DNA from 2 places in the Agrobacterium sp. NPDC058088 genome. Region 2 is predicted to be linked to the other one. Evidence: riboswitches for the same ligand, from Rfam matches in the RefSeq annotation. Region 2 holds a riboswitch; the other holds the start of a gene.
The links. Region 2 has a riboswitch for FMN ahead of ribB (3,4-dihydroxy-2-butanone-4-phosphate synthase). Riboswitches for the same ligand answer to the same signal wherever they lie in the genome.

Region 1: linked by a shared signal. The riboswitch ahead of ribB (3,4-dihydroxy-2-butanone-4-phosphate synthase) and the one ahead of ribB (3,4-dihydroxy-2-butanone-4-phosphate synthase) in region 2 are both predicted to bind FMN.

What each region holds. Positions count from the first base shown of each region.
Region 1 covers NZ_JBHVSU010000001.1:646,032-657,382, forward strand. Annotated here, with positions in the region: gene ACFVTJ_RS03180 (replication-associated recombination protein A) at 1-139, shown strand, start outside; gene ACFVTJ_RS03185 (DUF1883 domain-containing protein) at 252-566, opposite strand; gene ACFVTJ_RS03190 (methyl-accepting chemotaxis protein) at 808-2,622, shown strand; gene ACFVTJ_RS03195 (extensin family protein) at 2,798-4,081, shown strand; gene ACFVTJ_RS03200 (sulfite exporter TauE/SafE family protein) at 4,580-5,401, shown strand; gene ACFVTJ_RS03205 (ABC transporter ATP-binding protein) at 5,506-6,432, shown strand; gene ACFVTJ_RS03210 (ABC transporter permease) at 6,429-7,190, shown strand; gene ribB (3,4-dihydroxy-2-butanone-4-phosphate synthase) at 7,278-7,919, opposite strand; FMN riboswitch at 8,038-8,187, opposite strand; gene ACFVTJ_RS03220 (TIGR02281 family clan AA aspartic protease) at 8,337-9,044, opposite strand; gene ACFVTJ_RS03225 (DUF1289 domain-containing protein) at 9,041-9,232, opposite strand; gene ACFVTJ_RS03230 (adenosylcobinamide-GDP ribazoletransferase) at 9,252-10,037, opposite strand; gene cobT (nicotinate-nucleotide--dimethylbenzimidazole phosphoribosyltransferase) at 10,190-11,224, shown strand; gene ACFVTJ_RS03240 (diacylglycerol kinase) at 11,233-11,351, shown strand, end outside.
Region 2 covers NZ_JBHVSU010000006.1:171,013-182,363, forward strand. Annotated here, with positions in the region: gene ACFVTJ_RS17585 (FadR/GntR family transcriptional regulator) at 1-141, opposite strand, end outside; gene ACFVTJ_RS17590 (asparaginase) at 285-1,292, shown strand; gene ACFVTJ_RS17595 (exonuclease domain-containing protein) at 1,292-2,218, shown strand; gene ACFVTJ_RS17600 (hypothetical protein) at 2,215-2,547, shown strand; gene ACFVTJ_RS17605 (2'-5' RNA ligase family protein) at 2,586-3,125, shown strand; gene ACFVTJ_RS17610 (LysR substrate-binding domain-containing protein) at 3,378-4,298, opposite strand; gene ACFVTJ_RS17615 (aldo/keto reductase family oxidoreductase) at 4,446-5,333, shown strand; gene ACFVTJ_RS17620 (DUF4112 domain-containing protein) at 5,655-6,083, shown strand; gene ACFVTJ_RS17625 (methyl-accepting chemotaxis protein) at 6,491-8,986, opposite strand; FMN riboswitch at 9,189-9,338, shown strand; partial or broken gene ribB (3,4-dihydroxy-2-butanone-4-phosphate synthase) at 9,457-10,098, shown strand; gene ACFVTJ_RS17635 (SDR family oxidoreductase) at 10,260-11,048, opposite strand; gene ACFVTJ_RS17640 (sugar ABC transporter ATP-binding protein) at 11,063-11,351, opposite strand, start outside.

The DNA of each region.
Region 1 (11,351 bases), on a different contig from region 2:
CTTTTCCGGGCAGGATTATTTCCCGGAGAAAATGGGACGGACGACCTTTTACGATCCGCCGGACAGGGGGTTCGAGCGGGAAATCCGCAAACGTCTCGACTGGTGGGCAAAGCTGCGCCGCGAGCGCGGGGCGCGCTAGCGTTTATGCGGCCGGGGCGATGCCTGTATTCGCCGTGGAACTTGAGAAAATGAATCAGGTGACTTGCAAAGTGAGTCGTGAAATCGAAACAACTCACTGTTTTTAAAGGAAATCAGGATGCCTTGCGCTGGAGCGTTGCCTGCGGTTGCGCCGGCAGCATCTTGACTGAGGATTCCGCCAGGCCGCTATGGCCCTCGGCATCAATGATCAGGTGCCAGTGCATGGTTTCTGGAACGGCGATGCGGATCGGCGATTTTTTGGCGACGCCACCGAGATATTTGAAGTCGAGCAATTCGGTAAAACGCTGGAAATTTGCGCCCGTCATCAGCCGGACATTGTTGACGGCCGACAGCGATATTTCAAGGGTGGTGCCAGCCCGCAGTTCCTTCAGGTCATAATGCGTATAGCGGAAATTCGGCCGGGCCATCGAGCGCCTCCCTGTAGAGTCATTTCGGTCAAAGAGGATAGGGGCGGCAGGGTTAACGCTGTCTTTAAATGCCGACGACGGCCCTGAAATTTCACGCCTGTTGTCGCAATTTACAATGCGGAATTATATTCCCGTCGAGCTTCTGAATAAGACGATCGTATAATAATCGTATTTAGCAATAATAAATTTATTCCCTCTAAGATCGGCTGGTCGAAGTGCATTCGGCGATGTTGGGGGGAACATGAAAAACGTAACAATATCTATGCGCCTTTATGCGCTTGTCGCATTGTTTCTGGCAATACTGGCCGCGGCGCTCACATTCAGCCTGTTTGAAAGCTATCGCGAGATGGAGCGCGAGCGCAAGGCCGGGCTTGCGGCGATGAATGAGACAGCCGTCGCCATTCTCAAGCAATATTACCAGCTGGAGCAGGGCGGAAGCCTGACGCGGGAGGCGGCGCAACAGCAGGCGAAGACGACGATTGCGGCCATGCGCTACGGCAATGGCAGCGGCTATTTCTGGATCAACGACATGCATCCGACCATGGTGATGCATCCGATCAAGCCTGAAATGAACGGCACGGACCTCACCGCCAACAAGGATCCGAACGGCAAGGCGCTGTTCGTCGAATTCGTGAAGACGGTGAAGGCGGGCGGTCAGGGTTTTGTCGATTATTACTGGCCGAAGCCCGGTGCACCCGAGCCGGTCGAGAAATTTTCCCATGTAGCGGGCTTCGCTCCCTGGGGCTGGATTGTCGGCACCGGTGTTTATGTCGATGATCTCGAGGCGGTATTCTGGCGCGACGCCTATTTTAATGGCGGCCTTTGTGTCGTGGTGGGCCTTCTGGTCATTGGTGTCGCGGCCTTTGTGGTGCGCAGTGTGACGCGGCCGATCGATCTCATCCGCCAGAGCATGAAGCGTATCGCCGATGGTGACGGCACGGCCGAAATCCAGTTTGCCGACCGCCGCAATGAAATCGGTGCGATTGCCCAGACGCTTCTGGTGCTACGTGACAGCGTCAATGAGCGCAGCGCGTTACAGGCCCGCGAGGCAGACCAGCAGCGGGCGCTGGAGGAGGCGCGACATGGCAACGAGATGGTTCTGCGCTCCGCCTCCGAACGCCAGGCCCATGCCATGGAGCGGCTTGGCCATGCGCTCGAGGCGCTTGCCAATGGCGACCTGACGGTCGAACTTGCCGATATCGGCGCGGATTACGAAAAGCTGCGTGTGGATTTCAATCGTGCCGTCGGCGCGCTGCATGGCGCGATCGAGGCGATTGCCAGAACCGGGCATGTCGTCAATGACAGCGCCTCCGACATCAGCGGTGCCACCGGCAATCTCTCCCGCCGCACCGAACAGCAGGCGGCGGCGCTGGAGGAAACGGCGGCGGCTCTTGACGAGATCACCGCAACGGTGCGCACCGCCTCGGAACGGGCCAATGAAGCCCGGCAGATGGTGCAGGACACGAAAACAAGCGCCGGCCGTTCGGGTGAGATCGTCCGTAATGCCGTCGATGCCATGGGGCGCATTGAGGATTCCTCGAAACGCATCGGGCAGATCATCTCTGTCATCGACGAGATCGCTTTCCAGACCAATCTGCTGGCACTGAATGCCGGTGTCGAGGCAGCGCGAGCGGGCGAGGCGGGGCGTGGTTTTGCCGTGGTGGCGCAGGAGGTACGTGAACTCGCGCAACGCTCCGCCAACGCCGCCAAGGAGATCAAGGCGCTCATCAATCGCTCAGCCGAAGAGGTGGGCGGTGGTGTCGCGCTGGTGCGTTCCACAGGCGATGCGCTGGACGAGATCGTGGCGCTGGTCAACCGCGTTGAAGGCCATGTCAATTCCATCGCGACGGCGGCGCGGGAGCAGGCGACGGGCCTGCAGGAGATCAATACCTCCGTCAACCACATGGACCAGATGACCCAGCAGAATGCCGCCATGGTGGAAGAAACGACGGCGGCCAGCCAGACACTGGCCCAGGAGAGCCAGCAGCTGCGGGCACTGCTTTCGCGTTTCGAACTGGGTCAGGCCTCCGGGCACGCGGTGTCGCGGGCGGCTTGACGTCCATTTGAGATAGCGGGGAGGGCGCGGCTTTGGCGGCGCCCTTTCTGTTTGAAGCGGTACGAAACAGGACCATTCGTTATTTCCCGCAACCAATAAGGTTTCATTTACCTCATTTCTTTAAATTTACCCTGTATTGCCGCGATTGCGGCCGCTGAAGGTACTGGGTTCTCGTATGGCGTATGTTTCCCTTCCGCGTCGTCTTGTGACGTTGCTGATGATTTCCACGGTCATGGTGTCGTGTTCGGCGGAGGGTCTCGTGCCTCCGGCCGACGTGGACGGCACCACGCGCGTCAGCGCCATTCGCGCGTCGCGGCAGCAGGGCTACAGTGCGCCGGCGGGCGCGGTCAATCAGGCCGGGAGCGCCGGGCAGGGCGCTGATTATTCCTCCGCCGTTTCGCAGCCGATGCCGGAGCATTACGCCTCGCAGGATCCACTTCTGCAATCGCCGCAGGGCGCGCAGGGTTATTCGACACTCGAATCCCAGCATCAGGCGCGCATGGCGGCCAGCGGTCATGCGACCGCGCCGGCGCAGACCATGCAGAGCCAGCCCATGCCCGGGCAGCAGATGGCCAGCAACCAGATCGCTGAAGGCGAAGGCGGCGTGAACATGGATTCCATGCTGGGCGTGGAGCCGGTACGCGGGCTTGCCGAAGAGCAGGATGCCGATATTGCCGAAGGCGCGTCGGCGCAGCCGGTGGTGGACGGCATCGGCACCGACAATCCGGTTGCCGTTTCGCCCCCACGGCGGCAACCGGCCGCCAGCCAGTCGCGGCTCATTCCTCCGCCGCCACTCGGCTCCTCCTCCCGCCGCCAGCCGGTCGAGGAGGTCGCCATGCTCATGCCAAACGATCCGATGGCGGGCGGTGGGATGCAAAGCAACCGGTCGATGCCGCCTGGCGTCATGCCGTCTTCCGAAGTCGCCTGCCGCAGCGAATTGCGCCGCCTCGGCGTCGCCTTCCGCGACGTCGCCCGTATTGCCGACGGCCCGACCTGCGGCATCGATTATCCGATCGAACTCAGCGGACTTGCCAGCGGCGTCGCCATCCGCCCGGCCGTGAAGCTCAATTGCCAGGTCACGCTTGCTTTTGCCAAATGGGTGAAGTTCGAACTCGTACCATCCTCGCGCTTCCGTTACCTCTCGGGCGTCGGCCGCATCACGCCGATGGGTGGTTATTCCTGCCGCAAGATGAATTCGCGTTCCAGCAATCCCTGGTCCGAACATGCGCGTGGCAATGCCATCGATATCGGCACCATCACGCTGAAGAACGGCAAGGAGATCGACGTGCGCAGCAAGAGCTTCTTCGCTTTCCGCGAAAAGGCGCTGCTGAAGGCGGTGAGGTCCGACAGCTGCAAATACTTCTCGACCGTTCTCGGGCCGGGCAGCGATCCCAACCATTGGAATCATTTTCACTTCGACCTGCGCACCCGCAAGTCGGGTTACAGGCATTGTGATTAAGTCGCGCCGGTGGAGGTTGGCGGCTAAGTTTGAAAGCGTCTGCTCCGTCATGCTCGGGCCTGTCCCGAGCATCTGCAACGCCGCTATCGGCGATACGTTGGCAGATCCTCGGCACAAGGCCGAGGATGACGTCGAATACGGAGTGCGGCTTGTCATCGGGCTGCCGCCGATAACATAGGCGCCGGATTTTTGGATATGGACGGAATGACGAAGGTCGAGGATGTTTCGCTGCCGCTAGCTCGATAATCGCCCGTCTCATTCCCACAAAAAAAGACCGGCCCGAAGGCCGGTGAAGAAGACGGCCTTATCGGGGGGATGTCGGCGTCTTTGCAAGGGCATGCAATGGGAAAACGATCCCATGGAGTGGTCCATCCGGCGCGGATATGCGGCAAAAGACATCGCGCCGTACTGACCTGCGGCCAACATGGCTTGCCGCGCTTTTCTGATACGCTATGAGCGTCACATGTTTGTGACAACGGCCCCCGGGAGCCCGCTTTCATGCCCCCTGTTTCAGAGATAATGGTCTTCGTCGTCGCCCTTGCGGCCGCCGGTGTGGTGGCCGGACTTTTGGCGGGGCTGTTTGGCATTGGCGGCGGTGCGGTGCTGGTGCCGGTCTTCTACCACGTCTTCGGGCTTCTGGATGTGCCGGAGGCGGTGCGCATGCATCTGTCGCTTGGCACCTCGCTCGCCATCATCGTGCCGACCTCCATCCGTTCGTTCCTGACGCATCGCCAGAAGGGCGCGGTCGATATCGATCTGTTGAAGGGCTGGATCGTCGCCGTGCCGCTCGGCACCATCCTCGCATCCGTCGTGGCGGCATATGCTTCCAGCGTCGCATTGCGGCTGATCTTCGCCTTCATCGCGCTCGCGCTCGCCTTCCGCATGATCGTCAACCGGGCGAGCTGGCACCTCGGCTCCGATCTGCCGAAAAACCCGGCCCGGTTTCTGGTCGGCACGGGTATTGGTCTTTTGTCCGGCCTGATGGGCGTCGGTGGTGGGGTGATGAACAATACCTTCATGACGCTTTACGGACGAACGATCCATCAGGCCGTCGCCACCTCTTCCGGCGTCGGTGTGCTGATCTCGCTGCCGGGGCTTCTCGGCTATATCTGGGCCGGCTGGGGCGATGCGGGCCTGCCGCCGTTTTCGACCGGTTTCATTAACTGGATCGCCGTGGTGCTGCTCATCCCCATCACGCTTCTCGTCGCGCCCTATGGCGCGCGGCTTGCCCATGCGCTCAGCAAAAAGCAGCTGGAGCGGGCCTTCGGCGTATTTCTGGTCTTTGTCGCCGCGCAGTTTTTCTACAGCGTTTACGGCTGATTTTCCGTCTGCGTCGAACGCAGTGTTCAGCCTGCCGGGCTGGCTTTTGCAACCTCTGCGGCCTATATGGCGTTCATCTCACTCGATTTTCAAAAGAGTTCGTCATGAATGCCATTGTTTCGATACGGAATTTGACAAAATCCTACGCAAATGGCTTTCAGGCGCTCAAGGGTGTCAGCCTCGATATCAGGCAGGGTGAAATCCTTGCACTTCTTGGCCCGAACGGCGCCGGCAAGACGACGCTGATCTCCATCGTTTGCGGTCTCGTCAATCCGGGTGAAGGCTCGGTGCTTGTCGGCGGCTATAATGTGGTGAAGGACTTCCGACAGACCCGTGCGCTCATCGGCCTGGTGCCCCAGGAACTGACAACGGATATGTTCGAGACCGTGTGGAATACGGTCAGTTTCTCTCGCGGCCTGCACGGGCAGAAGAAGAACCCGGGACTGATCGAAAGCATTCTGAAGTCCCTCTCGCTGTGGGACAAGAAGGACAATATGCTGCGGGAACTGTCCGGCGGCATGAAGCGCCGCGTGCTGATCGCCAAGGCGCTTGCGCATGAGCCGAAGGTGCTCTTCCTTGACGAGCCGACCGCTGGCGTGGATGTGGCGTTGCGCCGCGACATGTGGAACGTCGTCGCCGATCTACGCTCCAGAGGCGTCACCATCATCCTCACCACCCATTACATCGAGGAGGCGGAAGAAATCGCCGACCGGGTGGGTGTCATCAATGGCGGCGAATTGCTGCTGGTGGAGGAAAAGACGGCGCTGATGAAGAAACTCGGCCGCAAGCAGCTTTTCCTCGCGCTTTCCCAGCCTGTGGAGACGTTGCCGGAAAGCCTTGCGCCCTTTGGACTGACGCTGTCCGAGGACGGATGCACCATCACCTATGAAATCGAGGATAATGGCGAGCAGGGCCGCATTGCCGATGTTCTCAGCGCTCTTTTCGCCGCCGACATCCATTTCAAGGATATTTCCACGCGGCAGAGCTCGCTTGAGGATATCTTCGTTTCGCTGGTGGGAGGCCAGAAATGAATTTCGAAGCCATGAAGTCCATCTACCTGTTTGAGATGGCGCGCACCCGCCGCACCCTGTTGCAGAGCGTCATTTCGCCTGTCATTTCCACCTCGCTTTATTTCATCGTGTTCGGAACGGCGATCGGTTCGCGGATTCAGGAGGTTGGTGGAGTTTCCTATGGCGCGTTCATAACGCCCGGCCTCATCATGCTGACGCTTCTGACGCAATGTATCAGCAACGGCTCCTTCGGCATCTATTTTCCCAAATTTACCGGCACGGTTTATGAGATATTGTCCGCGCCCGTGTCGATGACGGAAATCGTCGCTGGTTACGTTGGCGCGGCGGCGACCAAGGGGTTGATGATCGGCACGATCATCCTGATAACCGCATCGTTCTTCGTGGATATCACCATTGCGCACCCTTTCATGATGATCCTGTTTTTCGTGCTGACGGCTGTCAGTTTCAGCCTGTTCGGCTTCATCATCGGTATTTGGGCGTCGAATTTCGAGCAGCTGAACCTCATTCCCATGTTGGTCGTGCCACCGCTGACCTTCCTTGGCGGCAGCTTCTATTCCATCGACATGCTGCCGCCCTTCTGGCAGACGGTCAGCCACTTCAACCCGGTGCTTTATCTTATCAGCGGTTTTCGCTGGAGCTTCTACGAGATCGCCGACGTCAATCCCATCATCAGTCTGGCGATGATCACGCTGTTTCTGGCGGTCTGTCTCGGCGTTGTCGGCTGGATGTTCAAGACGGGGTATCGGCTGCGCAACTGACAGCCAGTTTGTTTCGGACCCTGTTCCATCAGATCGACGCCCGGCGCTTGCCGGGCGTTTTCGTATTCGGGACACAGTGCGTGCAGATCAGGCGACCTGCTTCTGCGCCACCTCTTCGACGATCTCACCCTTCAGATAGGAAACCAGATCCTTGATGGTTACGATGAGCAGGCCATGGCGTTCGGCGAAGAGCCTGAGCTGAGGCAGGCGGGCCATGGTGCCGTCATCATTGGCTATTTCGCAGATGGTGCCGCAAGGGTATTTTCCGGCAAGACGGCAGAGATCAACGGCCGCTTCGGTATGGCCGGTGCGGCCGAGAACGCCTTCCGGGTTGGCGCGCAGCGGGAAAATGTGGCCCGGGCGGGCGAAATCATCCGGGCGCGAAACCTCCGATACCAGCGCGCGTACGGTGTTTGCGCGGTCGGTGGCGGAAATGCCCGTCGTGGTACCTGGGATGTAATCCACGGACACGGTGAAGGCCGTCTTCATGGATTCGGTGTTGCGCGGCACCATCAGCGGAATGTCGAGCGCATCGAGGCGCTCGCCCGGCATGGCGACGCAGATCAGCCCGCGTGCATGGTTCATCATGAAGGCGATCTGCTGTGGCGTCATGCTGTCGGAGGCGGCGATGATATCGCCTTCGTTTTCGCGGTCTTCGTCGTCGACGACAATCACCATCTCGCCACGGGAAATGGCGGCGATGGCGTCTTCAATCTTGGCAATGGTCATTTTCTTTCAAGCCTTTCAAGGGTTATGCCGTTTTGCGGCATTTTCGCGCTTCACGAAGCGCCAAATATCCCTTGGGCGAACAATGCATTTCGAGCCCGCTACACGCGGGTATCCGATGCCTTGTCCTCTTCCATCCGGACTATACCGTCGGCTCCGGCCTCTCACCGGATCTGCTGACCTTCCGGCTTTGGAGACCGGAAGCGCTCGCGGGCTCCGGGAATATCCCGATACCGCCGGTGGGGAATTGCACCCCGCCCTGAGAACAAGCTCAACATAAATTATCAAATGAGAGGGAATCAAGAGGCAATGCTTTGCCGGATTCTACTTACGCGAAATTCATACCCCCATTATCGTCGAAACGGGGTATTTCTTTCCGGCGCCGTGTGGCGGGGGGAGTGCAGTCCGGGAGGGCTGGCCCTATCGGTCGCGCAGCCGCAATTCGTCGGTCTGCATCTGCAGCGAACCGAGCGTGGAGAGGTAGCTCATGCCGAGCAGGCTCTGGCCCAGTTGCCCATCCTGGGCAACGAGGGCGGGAATGTTGCGTCGGGTGATCGGGCCGATGCCGATTTCGGACAGGGTGACGGGTGCTGCTGCCGTGCGGCCGTTCGCAGTCATCACAGGCACGGTATAACGCAGGCCTCTCGTATCAATGCCGATTGCGTCTGCGTCGGCATTGGCGAGCACCACCGAGCTTGCGCCGGTATCGACCAGCATATGGATCGTCTTGCCTTCGACGGTGACATTCGCCTCGAAATGGCCGCTCATTGATTTATGCAGCACGATTTCCTGTTCGCCACCCGATGTCGTCACCACCACGGCGCGGCCGGGCATGAGGCCGCTCAGCAATCGGTCGCCGAAGGATTGCAGGTCGTAGCGATAGAGATAGAGCGAGGCGAGACCAAGGATGATGACCAGCCAGGCGGCGAGTTGGCGGATTACGGTACCGAGGCTGCCGCGCCTTCCCGCCAGAATGCCGGCCGACAGGAGGCCGGCGATGGGCAGAAGATAGAGGACCTGGGCGAATTGATCATTGTCGATACCGAGCGTCCGGCCGCCGTCGTGATTGATGAGCAGCAGGCCAAGGCCGACGGCCAGCAGAAGGAGAACGATGGTCAGCCTGTTCATGCGGTATGTGTCTCCTCGGCGGTCTTGCTCAAATTTTCCAGTCTCTGCGGCAGCGCCCGCATGATCGTGCGGCGTTTCTCGTCGCCAAAGCCCGCCCAGCCGCCGATTTCATCCAGCGTGCGGCCACAACCGATGCAGAGGCTGTTGGTCGCGTCCAGGCGGCAGATATGGATGCAGGGTGTTTCCATGGCGTTCTATATCAGGCCGTCACGCCGCAAGGGCAAGGGCGACGAGGGTAACGATCTCCGTGATCTGCTGGCAGGCGCCGATAGTGTCGCCGGTATGGCCGCCAATCTTGCTTTCGCAAAGCCGGCCGAACAGCACAGCCGCAAGGACGGCAGCGGCCAGCACGAATGCAATGGCAACAAGCGGCAGGGCGTGCAGCGTGAAAAGCAGGAAGAGCAGCAAACCCGCCACCATCGCGATGTTTCGTTCACTTTCGCCGGGCTGGCCGGCGTCGGCGGCGATGCCGGAGGTCTTGGCGCGGGGCAGGGCCTGCCAGTGCCACACCATCAGGGCGCGGCTGAGGACGAGTGCGGCAATCAGGCAGGCGGCGGCGGTTTTTCCCGGCAGGGTCTCGACCAGCGATGCGAGTGCGGTAGCGCGTAGCGCGAAGGACAGAACCATCGCGATGGTGCCATAGCTGCCAATGCGGCTGTCCTTCATGATCTCAAGGGTGCGGGCCTTGTCCTTGCCGCTGCCGAAACCGTCAGCCGTGTCGGCCAGCCCGTCCTCATGCAATGCACCTGTGATGAGCGCCGTCAGGCCGATGGCAAGCCAGCCGGTGAGCTCAGGCGATGCGTCGAAACCTGCGAAAATCACCACCAGGAAAGCGGCGGGCAGGGCGATCAGCAGGCCGGCGGCTGGAAAGGCGCGGGCGGTGCGCCGCATCGACACGCCGTCATCATTGTCGAAAAACCGCGAAGGAACCGGCAGGCGGCTGAGAAAGGCAACGGAATGCATGACATCTGTTATAAAATCCCCGGCCTTCATGCTCTCTCCGCTGCAGTCGCTGCATTTCCGGTTGTTCCGCGGCGCATCCGCGATTATGAGAGGCGCAACAAAGACCGATTTGCCGGAAAACACAAGTTCCGGACGCATGAGCCCATGCGAAAGCCAACCCGGTGACGAGAGAGACAGACATCATGAGCATGAGCGGATTGCCCTTCGACGATTTCCGCGCGCTGTTGCGCGAGCTTCCCGGCCCGGACACGCACGCGCTTGTGGCGGCCAAGGAGCGCAATGCGCAACTGACCAAGCCTGCCGGCTCGCTGGGTCGTCTGGAGGAAATCGCCATGTGGCTGGCCGCATGGTCCGGCCGTTCGCCCGCCGTCACCCGTCCACTGGTGGCGATCTTTGCCGGCAATCATGGCGTGACCCGGCACGGCGTCACGCCCTATCCGACCTCTGTGACCCAGCAGATGGTGGAAAATTTCGCGGCAGGCGGTGCGGCGATCAACCAGATCTGCGTTGCCAATGATCTCGGCCTGAAGATTTTCGATCTGGCTCTGGATTACCCGACCGGCGACATCACCTGCGAGCCGGCGCTTTCGGAGCGCGACTGTGCCGCCACCATGGCCTTCGGCATGGAAGCGATTGCCGGTGGGACCGATCTTCTCTGCGTCGGCGAAATGGGCATTGGCAACACTACGATTGCGGCTGCGATCAATCTGGCGCTTTATGGCGGCACGGCAGAAGAATGGACCGGCCCCGGCACCGGTTCGGAAGGCGAGGTCATGGCCCGCAAGATCGCCGCCGTGAAGGCTGCGGTGGAATTCCACAAGGACCACCTGTCGGATCCTCTGGAAATCATGCGCCGCCTCGGTGGGCGCGAGATCGCGGCGATTGCCGGCGCCATTCTTGCTGCCCGCGTGCAGCGCATTCCCGTGCTGATCGACGGTTACGTGGCGACGGCCGCTGCCGCGCTTCTGAAGGCTGCCAATTCTTCGGCGCTTGACCATTGCCTGATCGGCCATGTCTCGGGTGAGCCGGGTCACCTCGCCGCCGTCGAAAAGCTTGGCAAGACGCCGCTTCTCGCGCTTGGCATGCGGCTCGGTGAAGGTACGGGGGCAGCACTTGCCGCCGGCATCGTCAAGGCCGCTGCCGCCTGCCATTCCGGCATGGCGACGTTCGAGGCGGCGGGTGTGGACACCCGCATCAGCCCGCGTACCGATCATTGAGGCCTAAGATGGACGCGACGCCGCAAAACCCGCAACCGGAACCCGCCTTTCGCAAGGAAAAAGGCTGGCGGCATCTTTTCGCCGCCGCCCGTTATTCCGTGCAGGGGCTTGGCCGTCTGTGGCAGGA
Region 2 (11,351 bases):
CTCGCGTTGCGGTGGCAGCACTGTCCCTGAAGACCAACGCCCCTCTCCGATCATCGCGACCAGAGCCTTGACGGTCGCCGCAACCGCGCGCCCGCCAGCCGCGCCCTCAACGCCGCGCTTCGTGATCGTCTTTTCAATCAAACGTTCAAAACCCCATCTTGGCCTGACCAAAATCCAGTTTTGCCATCATGATCGTTTTTTGGTCAGGCCGTCAACGATAAAAAATAGGCATTTCTCGCTCATTTAATGCGCATTTGACAATCTTGGTCAGACCAAGTTACGTGATGTTCAAAGATAAGGGGAAAGATCATACCAAGACCGTTTGCCTGGTGACGACAGGTGGAACCATAGCATCGCAGATGAATGCCAGCACGGGCCACGTTACCGCCCAGCTCGGCGCCAGCGCCCTTCACGCGACGCTCAACAGCCGCCTAGAGGGTGTGAATGTGGTCGTTGACGAGTTCATGACAGTCGGAAGTTTCGCGCTGTCGCTCGAGGATGCGTTTACACTTGCCGGCGTGATACGAAACCACCTTGCCAACCCGAAGATCGATGGCGTCGTTGTGACCCATGGCACCGATACGATGGAGGAGAGTGCCTATATGGCTGACCTTCTGATCGACAGTGACAAGCCGGTCGTTTTCACCGGCGCGCAACGGGCGGCCGACGAACCGGGTGCGGACGGACCACGCAACATCTCCGATGCGGTCCGGATTGCAGCATCTTCCAAAGCCCGTGGTCTCGGCGTTCTGCTCTGCTTCGAGCAAGAGTTTCACGCAGCGCGCGACGTAACGAAATCGCATACTTCCCGGGTCGATACTTTCATTTCCGCCGAGCATGGAAAGCTGGGCGAGGTCGATGGTGACACGATCATTGTCCATCGGCGTCCTTTGATCCGTGGCACGATTCCGGCGGGACGCGTCGAGAGCGATATAGAGATCGTCAAACTGGGCATGGGCTCGAGCGAGCGATTTATGCGCTTTGCCGCATCCGAAGGCGTCAAAGCTGTGGTGATCGAGGGCTTCGGACGGGGCAACGCGCCGCCCGCCGTGACGGCGGCGGCCATCGATCTCGTCAAGGGCGGCATCCCGGTAGTTATGACCAGCCGATGTCAACGCGGACGCGTGAAGCCGATATATGGCAATGGCGGCGGCAAAACTCTGGCGGAAGGTGGCGTCGCGTTCGCGGGCGACCTGAGTTCGCAGAAGGCACGTGTCCTGTTATCGGTTTTGCTTGGGGCCGGCCTGAGCGATGAAGATATTCGTGCCGAGGTCGAGCGATTTGGTGCTTGATGAGCTTCTACTTTAAACATCCGCAATGCCGCTTGAAGCGTTTATGGGGACAAGAGATCGCTGCGGCTTATATGCGTGGCCTTATCGACATGGACAACCAACGTTCCTCATATCAGGGAACGACATCACCTCTGGCGCGATTTATAGATGGCAAGCAACGGAGGCAAACGAAGCCAGTGTCGAAAGCCCGCATTCGTGTCATTGACCTTGAGACCGCTGGAAACGGCGCAAATGATGTTTGCGAAATCGGCTGGCAGGATGTCGTGCAGAAAGATCGCGGCCAATGGGTCGTGACCGAGGATCGCGGATCCCTGTTGGTCAATCCCGGCCGACCAATCTCGCCTGACACGATGGCCATTCATCACATTCTCGACGAGCAGGTCGAAGCAGCGCCCTACTGGAAAGAAATTGCATCCACGGTTCTGCGTCCTGTCGGTGAAATCCATGCACTTGCCGCGCATCGGGCAGCCTTCGAACAGCGATACTGCACGCCGCGGCTCACCGGCGGCTTGCCATGGATCTGTACCTGGAAATGTGCGCTGCGGGTTTGGCCCGAACTGCCACGGTTTTCCAACCAGATGCTACGCTATCAACGCCGACCCGCGGGTCTGGTCCATGAGATCGGGCTACCGGCGCATAGGGCAATGCCGGACGCCTATGTAACCGCTCATCATCTGCGAGACCTGTTGAACGCCGCATCGCTCGAAAAGCTTCTGGCGTGGAGCGCCGAACCGGGGCTCCTACCCCGCGTGCCAGCGGGCTCGGATCGCGGCAAGAGTTGGGACCGTCTCGGCACGGAAACACTTCATGAATATCTGAGAGATCGAGACGTCGATGTCCGGTTCAGCGCGCGGACGGAACTGGAAAGACGGGGCGAGCTTGAGACTTCAGCGGGCAAGGAGCCCGAGCAAAAGACCCTGTTATGAGCGGCCATCCGAAGTCCGCTTCCTATCCCGACACACCCGACGGCCGATACTTCGTCGTTCGCGGACGTCTTTGGCGCAAAAGCAATCCGGCGCTTAACGAGCACATGAGACAAGAATTGGTGAAGGCACTGATGTCGGCGCGGCGCGCTATTCTTCAAGCAAAGAAAGACCCGATGGCGGTGTCGGAGGCGCGCCGGAGGGTCGACGAAGCCAAAATGGCGCTCGGTGAACGGGGCCCTGTCTGGTGGGAAGATGGCGCTCCGGACTTCAACCGCTATCTCGTGAAAAACACACCCTACGCCGACTGGTTTGCGGGGCTGGGAAAATAGGGCACCTTCTTAGCAACGATCACGAATAGGAATTCCGGTTGAAAACCAGCAAGCCCCTCATTCTCACGGCCCAGATTGCAGACGACGCCCTGGAACTGTTCGATCGGCTGCGTAAGGCGCATTTCCCGCCTGATAGGAACATGCTTCGTGCCCATCTGACGATGTTTTATCGGCTGCCGGGCGAATACGAAGGGCGGATCCTTGATGATCTCGCCGATGTGGCAGGCAAACTAGATGCCATCACGGCCGACGTCACTGGGCTGCGCCACCTCGGAGCCGGCGTCGCCTTTTCGATTACCAGCCCCTCCCTGCAAGAGGTTCGCGAGCGACTGAAGGTCAAATTCATGTCGTGGCTGGGCCCACAGGATATGCAAAAGTGGCAGCCGCACGTCACGGTTCAGAACAAGGCGTCCAAGGCCAAAGCGGATGCGCTCTACCGTGCTCTGACCGAAAGCTTCTCGCCCTACAAGGTAGAAATCCTGGGTCTAGATTTGTGGGAATATCTCGGCGGCCCTTGGCTCCACCGTGCTCATCACCCATTCAATAAAAACGTTTCCAGCGAGCGCCAGGCGTTATGAGATTTTCACCGAAGGTGATAGGCGATGGTCTGTGACAGTTACTGACGGTCGCTGGTGCAATGCTTCTCGACATCATTGCAATGAGCGCCAATTCCTTCTGGCGTTCGCATCACGCGCGAGAGGAACTTGAGGACGTTGCGGAGGAAGCTCCGTAGTTTTCTCGCACAAACAGCCGCTTCGGCAAAGAGTGGATTGGCCTGCAACGAAAAGCGTGTTGTTTTCCCACACACCTTGTGCCGACCGCGTTCAGATCTAGGGTGAAGGCACACGCCCACCCGGTCTGGCCTTGATGAAGTCGATGAAAGTCCGCAAAGGCGCGGGCACCAGACGCCGGCCTGGATAATATAGAAACGGCCCTGGAAATGCGGGCCACCAGTCTTCAAGCACCGGTTCCAGCTTGCCTGCCTCGAAATATGGCTCTAGCCAATCTTCAAAGAGCGCGATGACACCGCTTCCGGCAATCGAGCAGGCAATCCCCAGATCGACGCTGCCGCCTGTCTGGACAACCATCGCCGCCGGCACGTCTACAATCACCAATTCGCCATCACGTTCAAACTCCCAGTCTGGCATAGCACCGCTCGCAAACCGGTTGCGAATACACTTATGGGTCATCAAATCGCGCGGGTGCTGCGGGCGTACGCGTCGATCAAGATAGTCTTTGGAGGCGGCATAAGCGAAGCGCTGCACCCGCGGGCCGATCGGAACTGCGATCATGTCTTGTTCAAGCCGTTCGTCATAGCGGATACCGGCATCGCATCCAGAGGCGAGAATATCGACGAAACTGTCTTCGACGACAAATTCGAGGCGGATCTCGGGATAGGCTGCAAGGAAATCAGGTACAATCGACGGCAGCACCAACCGAGCAGCACTCACCGGCACATTGAGCTTCAGGACACCCGCCGGGCGCTCGCGAAAACCGTTCACGACGTCGAGCGCCGCCTCCATCTCCGAAATTGCCGGTGCAAGTCGCTCAAGCAGGCCCTGACCTGCTTCGGTTAGCGAAACGGAACGCGTGGTCCGGTTGAGAAGCCTGATCCCGAGCTGCGTCTCAAGCCGCCTTACCGCATCACTGAGGCCAGAAGCACTGCCACCGCCCGAGCGCGCGGCAGCGCGAAAACCGCCAGACCGCGCCACTACAATGAAGGCTTTCAGATCACCCAGTTCGACAGCCATCAATCCTCCGGCTTTGCTCGACGGTAGTCCGCTTTATTGTCCGTCACAGCGTACAACCCGTCCAGAGCCTATCGCCTTATCCGAGACCATGCGAGGCGCTATTTCCACTCTACCAACGCTATTTATGAAAGGGCGAAAGGAAGGGCCATGACCGACACCAAGAAAATCGACATTTCCAAGGCTGGCACGTTCAAGATGGGCAGCCAAACAGTAAAGCGGCTGGGCTACGGCGCAATGCAGTTGGCCGGTCCCGGCGTCTTCGGCCCACCGAAGCACAGAACGGCCGCTGTTGCGGTTCTGCGTGCTGCCGTGGAGGCCGGCGTCGATCATATCGACACCAGCGATTTCTACGGGCCGCATGTGACGAACGAGATTATCCGCGAAGCGCTTCATCCCTATTCCAAGGACCTGACGATCGTTACCAAAGTTTCTGCCCGCCGCGGTCCGAATGCAGAATGGATCCCGGCCATGTCGAAAGCAGAACTGACGGCTGCCGTTCATGACAATCTGCGTAATCTCGGCCTCGACGTCATCGACATTGTCAACTTCCGCTCGATGCTTGACGTGCATGGCCCCGCGGAAGGCTCGATTGAAGAACAGGTGACGGTTTTGGCCGAGCTGCAACAGCAAGGCCTCATTCGCCATATCGGCCTGTCCAATGTCACTGCGACGCAGATCACCGAAGGTCGCAAGATAACCGAGATTGTTTGCGTGCAGAACATGTATAATCTGGCGCACCGGGCAGATGACGCACTGATCGACGACCTTGCAAAGCAGGGCACCGCATATGTACCCTTCTTCCCGCTAGGCGGGTTTTCCCCACTGCAATCCTTGACGCTGAACGTGGTCGCCGAACGTCTTGGAGCAACGCCGATGCAAGTGGCGCTCGCTTGGCTTCTGCACCGCGCGCAGAACATTCTGCTCATTCCGGGCACGTCATCAATAGTGCATCTAGCGGAAAACCTGGCGGCGGGCAGTTTAATCCTACCGGCAGATGCCATCGCCGAACTTGAGACAATTGGGGCGACTGTGTAACAGGCGCGGTTTCAGCAGCGGCGCAAGACGTTGGAGGAAGTTTGGGGGAGGCTGCGCGACAAAAGCACCCGTCGAGTTCTTGGCGTGTCGCTCGAAATCCCCCAGCGAGCGGCCCGTTCAACAATAAACTCCCTTTGAGTTTCTCGATCCGGCGATTGTATTGGCAGCCTCACCCTCCTGAGAGCGAATATCCTTGAACTCTGAGAGTGACCGTCCCTGTTCGGCATTTCGAAATCATTCAAAGACCCATGGCTTCGGCTTGAAATTCAGCGCCACTCCACCATCTCTTTCTCACAACGTTTCCCGGTGTCGGAGATTACTGTGGCAGCACGAACTTGGAATGCAGGCGGTTTTGGTACAAATACCTCTGGCAGCACATTTGACGTAGAACAGCGTCTTTTAAAAATGCGCCGCCTATCCCGCATATCACGCCTGATGGATACGGCAGTTGGCATTCCCGGCACGCGCCTCCGCTTCGGGGCCGATTCCGTACTTGGGCTCGTTCCAGTCGTCGGTGATGGAGCTGGCGCGCTCGTCGGGCTCTACATTGTCAATGAGGCCCGCCGGCTCGGTCTTCCGCAGGATAAACTCGCAAAGATGATTGGCAACGTGGCGATGGATTCAATCGTCGGCAGCGTGCCGTTATTGGGCGATCTTTTCGACGTCTATTTCAAATCGCATCGCCGCAACGTCCAGATCATTCTTGATCATTTCGGTGTTCGGCCGGAAGAATTGCGGCCAATGCGGTGAGCGATCTAAAGAGATGAGGATACGCATGTTACAGCGTCGGATCACACTTTCCTTCGCAACTACGCGAGTCCTTCCTTCTCAGAAGCCCCAAGTCATACGCTCGACCATGTCCAGCCCAGCGACACATCCCGCGATCAAAAGCGGACTGACGTTTGGAGCCTGTATAGCTGCCATCGCTCTTCGAGGGACATGAACCTGCGAGCAGTCAGTTTTAGCGACCGCTGTTTCGTAGCCGACGGCTATACTCCCGGACGGGCTAGCCGTGACGCGGCCACACCATCTTACCGAAATCTGCCGCTGTTTCCGGCAGCGGATCACACGTTCACTTGCCGGCCATGAAATACCACCGTTCTTCTTGGGGCAGTCGTATGGTGAGACTGGACAAAGGTGATCGCCAAATTTTTGCGTTACGCCGCAGCGGCCCGCAGTCCCGTATTCGTCGAGCGGCGGGTTGCGAACTGCCCTACCATCTGAGCCAGCTTTTGGGTCTCATGTACGAGAGTTTGCGATGCCGCGCTTGTCTCCTCAACCATGGCGGCATTCTGTTGCGTAACCTTATCCATCTCGTCGCCCGCCGTGGAAACTTCACGGAGGCTTAACGCCTGTTCCCTGGCCGCCATCGCAATCTTGTCTACGATGGCGGTAATGCCGCCCACTTGCTCACAAATTTCCCTAAGTGATGTCCCCGTCTCTCCGACGAGCTTCACGCCTGTTGTGACCTGGGCTGTCGAGGTTGAAATCAATCCCTTGATTTCGCGAGCGGCTCCCGCAGATCTTTGGGCAAGTTCGCGTACTTCTTGCGCCACGACGGCGAAACCTTTGCCCGCGTCCCCGGCACGAGCAGCTTCAACCCCTGCATTGAGAGCCAGCAGGTTCGTCTGGAACGCGATTTCGTCGATCACACCGATGATGTTGCCGATCTTTGCAGACGAGCCCTGGATTTCGCCCATCGCACTGATTGCACGCTCCACCACTGCTCCACCACTTTCGGCGTTCGTCTTGGCAAGCGCCACAGACTTCTGGGCATGGCCTGCACCATCCGCGGTGGCGTTGATGCCGCTGGTCACCTCACCAAGAGCGGCAACCGTCTCTTCGAGAGAGGCGGCCTGCTGCTCCGTCCGGCGTGCAAGATCGTTAGAGGCGCTTGATATTTCAAACAATCCCGACTGGATCGTCCCGACGCTCAGGATGACAGCATCGATTGCCTCCTCCAAAGTGGAAACCGCGCTGTTGAAATGGTCTCTGATCCCCTCATATCTCGAATCGACCACTCCGACGCGCGCTGTCAGATCCCCTTTGGAGAGTGCATCCAGACCACCCGAAATTTGGCGGAACGCATGTTCCATTGCCTGCGCTTCACTCATACGTTCGGCTTCACGTTCAAGCCGCATAGTTTCCGCCTGCAGCCGTTCGCGGTCAGCCTCGGCTTCGGCATTGATCCGGGCGCGGTCATTTTCCTGGAACACTTGCAGCGCGCCGATCATCTCCCCGATCTCATTGTCGGTTTTGGCGAGCTTCAGATGTGTATCGGACTCCCCCCTGGCCAGCCGCGCCATTGCCTGCGCGACTTGCATCATCGGCCGTGCAACGGACCGGACCATGAAGAACGCAATAGCCATAGCCAGTAAGAGGCTGAACAAACCAGCACCCCACATCCAGGACGTACCCTGATTGCCCTGAAGCTCGGATTTCGACGCAATTTCGCCCGCAATCTCGACAATGCCATCGGTGACGCTCTTTGACGTCGAGACGACCAGCGAGGCTTGCTGATCAAACGATGCCAAATTCGTCTTCAAGGCGTTGAAGGTCTCGTTCAGCTGGGCAAGGCTGGCGGTCATATCATTGCCGGACGTCTTGGCAAGCATGCCGCCCAAAGCTTGCGCCTTTTTCAGGCCTGCAGTGACGGTCACGGCGGCGTCATCGGATGGTCGGAGGCGATATCGCTCGACTTGAACCAGGGTATCCTTTAACACATTGGCGAAGTTGCGTGCAGTTCCGGACACGATACGCGCTTTGGATCGCGCGTTGTCCTTCTCGCTTTTGGAAGCCAGTTCCGTTTCTGCCGATATGCGTAGCGCTTCGTTAAGCTTCTGAGAAGCAGCAGAACTTCTAGTGAAAAGCGCAAAGTCGTACGTCGATGACAAAGCGGCGCCGTTGTCCTTGGACAGGGCCGTCTGGATCTCCGCGAAGGTGCTTGCCAGGCTGCTGACGATCGGCTGGATGTTTGGTGTTCCACCAAGCTTAACAACTTCAGCCAGGCTGACCTCGGCACGAGCCATAGGTTCTGCGATCTGATCGGGCGATATCTGGTTACCCAAAGCGGAGGCTTTTACCAGTGCCAGTTCGACAGCATTCATTGCGTTGCTGAAAATGCCGGCGTTTTGGATGAGGATGCGGATGGTATTCAGAGTTATCAATGCGTTGTTCGAATTGGTCTCGGCTTGGTTGGCGATATCCTGGGCACTCTTTTCAGCCTGCTCGGCCAAGGAGACCAAGCTTCCGGTCGCATCGCGCAGAGCAACGCCTGCGTTCTGAACCGCGTCCTGGGATATTGCGAGAGCTTTGACCGCATTCGACATCATCGAGATGCCATCCGAGAGCTGCGAGCCTTGTTCTTTTGACAGCGCCAGAGAATTGAGCGTCGTCTGCGCCGTCTCGAGGGCGCTGGTCGCTTCATCGATGCGCTTCGGTTCTTTACCGACAAGATACTGAATAATAGCGCCTTCAGCCTGATTGGCTCCAATAAGTACCTTTGACGTATCCACTGTCTGAGATACGGCGCCTGCCAGGCTTCCGATACCTCTAATTCCGACAAATGCCACCAGGAGAACCGATATGAGCAATAAAGCCATCCCACTCGACGTTCTGAAACCGATAGATTTCGCTTTTTGGGACAATTTCATGCTCTAACCTCTCTCCCGCAGCGTAACGTCGCCCAAGCACCCATTTAATGCTAAGGAGAATGGATAAAAAAGTGCTTAAATGCTCTTGAGAAGATCAGAAACGCAAAAGGGCACAGTATACTGCCGACGCTTTCTTTTCATGCGCAAGGCCTGCGTGAGGTCATTGCCTCTTGATTCCCTCTCATTTGATAATTTATGTTGAGCTTGTTCTCAGGGCGGGGTGCAATTCCCCACCGGCGGTATCGGGATTTTCCCGGAGCCCGCGAGCGCTTCCGGTCTCCAAAGCCGGAAGGTCAGCAGATCCGGTGAGAGGCCGGAGCCGACGGTATAGTCCGGATGGAAGAGGACAAGGCATCGGATACCCGCGTTTAGCGGGCTCGAATTGCATTGTTCGCCCAAGGGATATTTGGCGCTTCGTGAAGCGCGAAAATGCCGCAAAACGGCATAACCCTTGAAAGGCTTGAAAGAAAATGACCATTGCCAAGATTGAAGACGCCATCGCCGCCATTTCCCGTGGCGAGATGGTGATTGTCGTCGACGACGAAGACCGTGAAAACGAAGGCGATATCATCGCCGCCTCCGACAGCATCACGCCACAGCAGATCGCCTTCATGATGAACCATGCACGCGGGCTGATCTGCGTCGCCATGCCGGGCGAGCGCCTCGATGCGCTCGACATTCCGCTGATGGTGCCGCGCAACACCGAATCCATGAAGACGGCCTTCACCGTGTCCGTGGATTACATCCCAGGCACCACGACGGGCATTTCCGCCACCGACCGCGCAAACACCGTACGCGCGCTGGTATAGGAGGTTTCGCGCCCGGATGATTTCGCCCGCCCGGGCCACATTTTCCCGCTGCGCGCCAACCTGGAAGGCGTTCTCGGCCGCACCGGCCATACCGAAGCGGCCGTTGATCTCTGCCGTCTTGCCGGAAAATACCCTTGCGGCACCATCTGCGAAATAGCCAATGATGACGGCACCATGGCCCGCCTGCCTCAGCTCAGGCTCTTCGCCGAACGCCATGGCCTGCTCATCGTGACCATCAAGGATCTGGTTTCCTATCTGAAGGGTGAGATCGTCGAAGAGGTGGCGCAGAAGCAGGTCGCCTGATCTGCACGCACTGTGTCCCGAATACGAAAACGCCCGGCAAGCGCCGGGCGTCGATCTGATGGAGCAGGGTCCGAAACAAACTGGCGGTCAGTTTCGCAGCCGATACCCCGTCTTGAACATCCGGCCCACCACGCCGAGGCAGAGCGCCAGAAACAAAAAACCTACCAGCAGCAGAAACCGCCATCCACCAGCAAATCGACACCCGTCACGAAGCTCGCTGCATCTGACAGCAGGAAGATCGCCGGACCGACCATCTCATCCACGCCTGCCATGCGCTGCATTGGCGTCTGCTCTTCGAACAGCTTGGTCTGATGCACCATTTCCGGTCGGGTATTCATCGGCGTTGCCGTATAACCCGGCGAGATGGTGTTAACGCGGATGCCGCGACCCACCCACTCCATCGCCATGGATTTCGACATGTGGATGACGCCTGCCTTCGAGGCATTGTAGTGGCACTGCATCAGCCCGCGATTGACGATGACGCCGGACATGGAAGCGATGTTGACGATTGCGCCGCGCCCGTTCTTCAGCATGGCGTTGGCTTCCGCCTGGCAGGACAGGAAAACGCCCTTCAGATTGATGTCCATCATCGTCTGGAACTGGCTTTCCTCCATCTCCTCGGCAGGATTGGCATTGGCGATGCCGGCCGCATTGACGGCGATTGAAAGCGCGCCAAGCTCGGCCTCAGTACGCGCAACCGCTTCAGTCAACGCCTCTTTGCTGGTGACGTCAGCCGCAATCTGGACAGACTTGCGGCCGGCTTTGGCGATGAAGTCGGCCGTCTGCGCCAGACCGTCATCGGTGCGGCGGTCGAGCAGCGCGACATTCGCGCCGGACTGGGCAAGCCCCATGGCGATCCGCTGGCCGATGCCGGAACCGGCGCCGGTGACGAGCGCCACCTGGCCGGAGAGATCGAACAGTTTCGGCGCATTGAGGGTGATGGTGGACATCTTTATTTCCTTCTTCAGATGGTTGCCAGTTCCATGACCGAGACATCGTTTGCTTCGTCGCGGTTGAGGATGCCGGCCTGTTTTCCCTGCGCGAGCACGAGGATGCGGTTGGAAACGCCCAGCACTTCCTCCAGATCGGAACTGACGACGATAACGGCAACGCCGCTTTTCGCCAGACCGACGATGATATCGTAAATGCCAGCCCGCGCGCCGACATCAATGCCGCGCGTCGGCTCGTCCAGCACGACAACGCGGGGATTGCGGGCAAGCCATTTGGCAATCACCACCTTCTGCTGGTTGCCG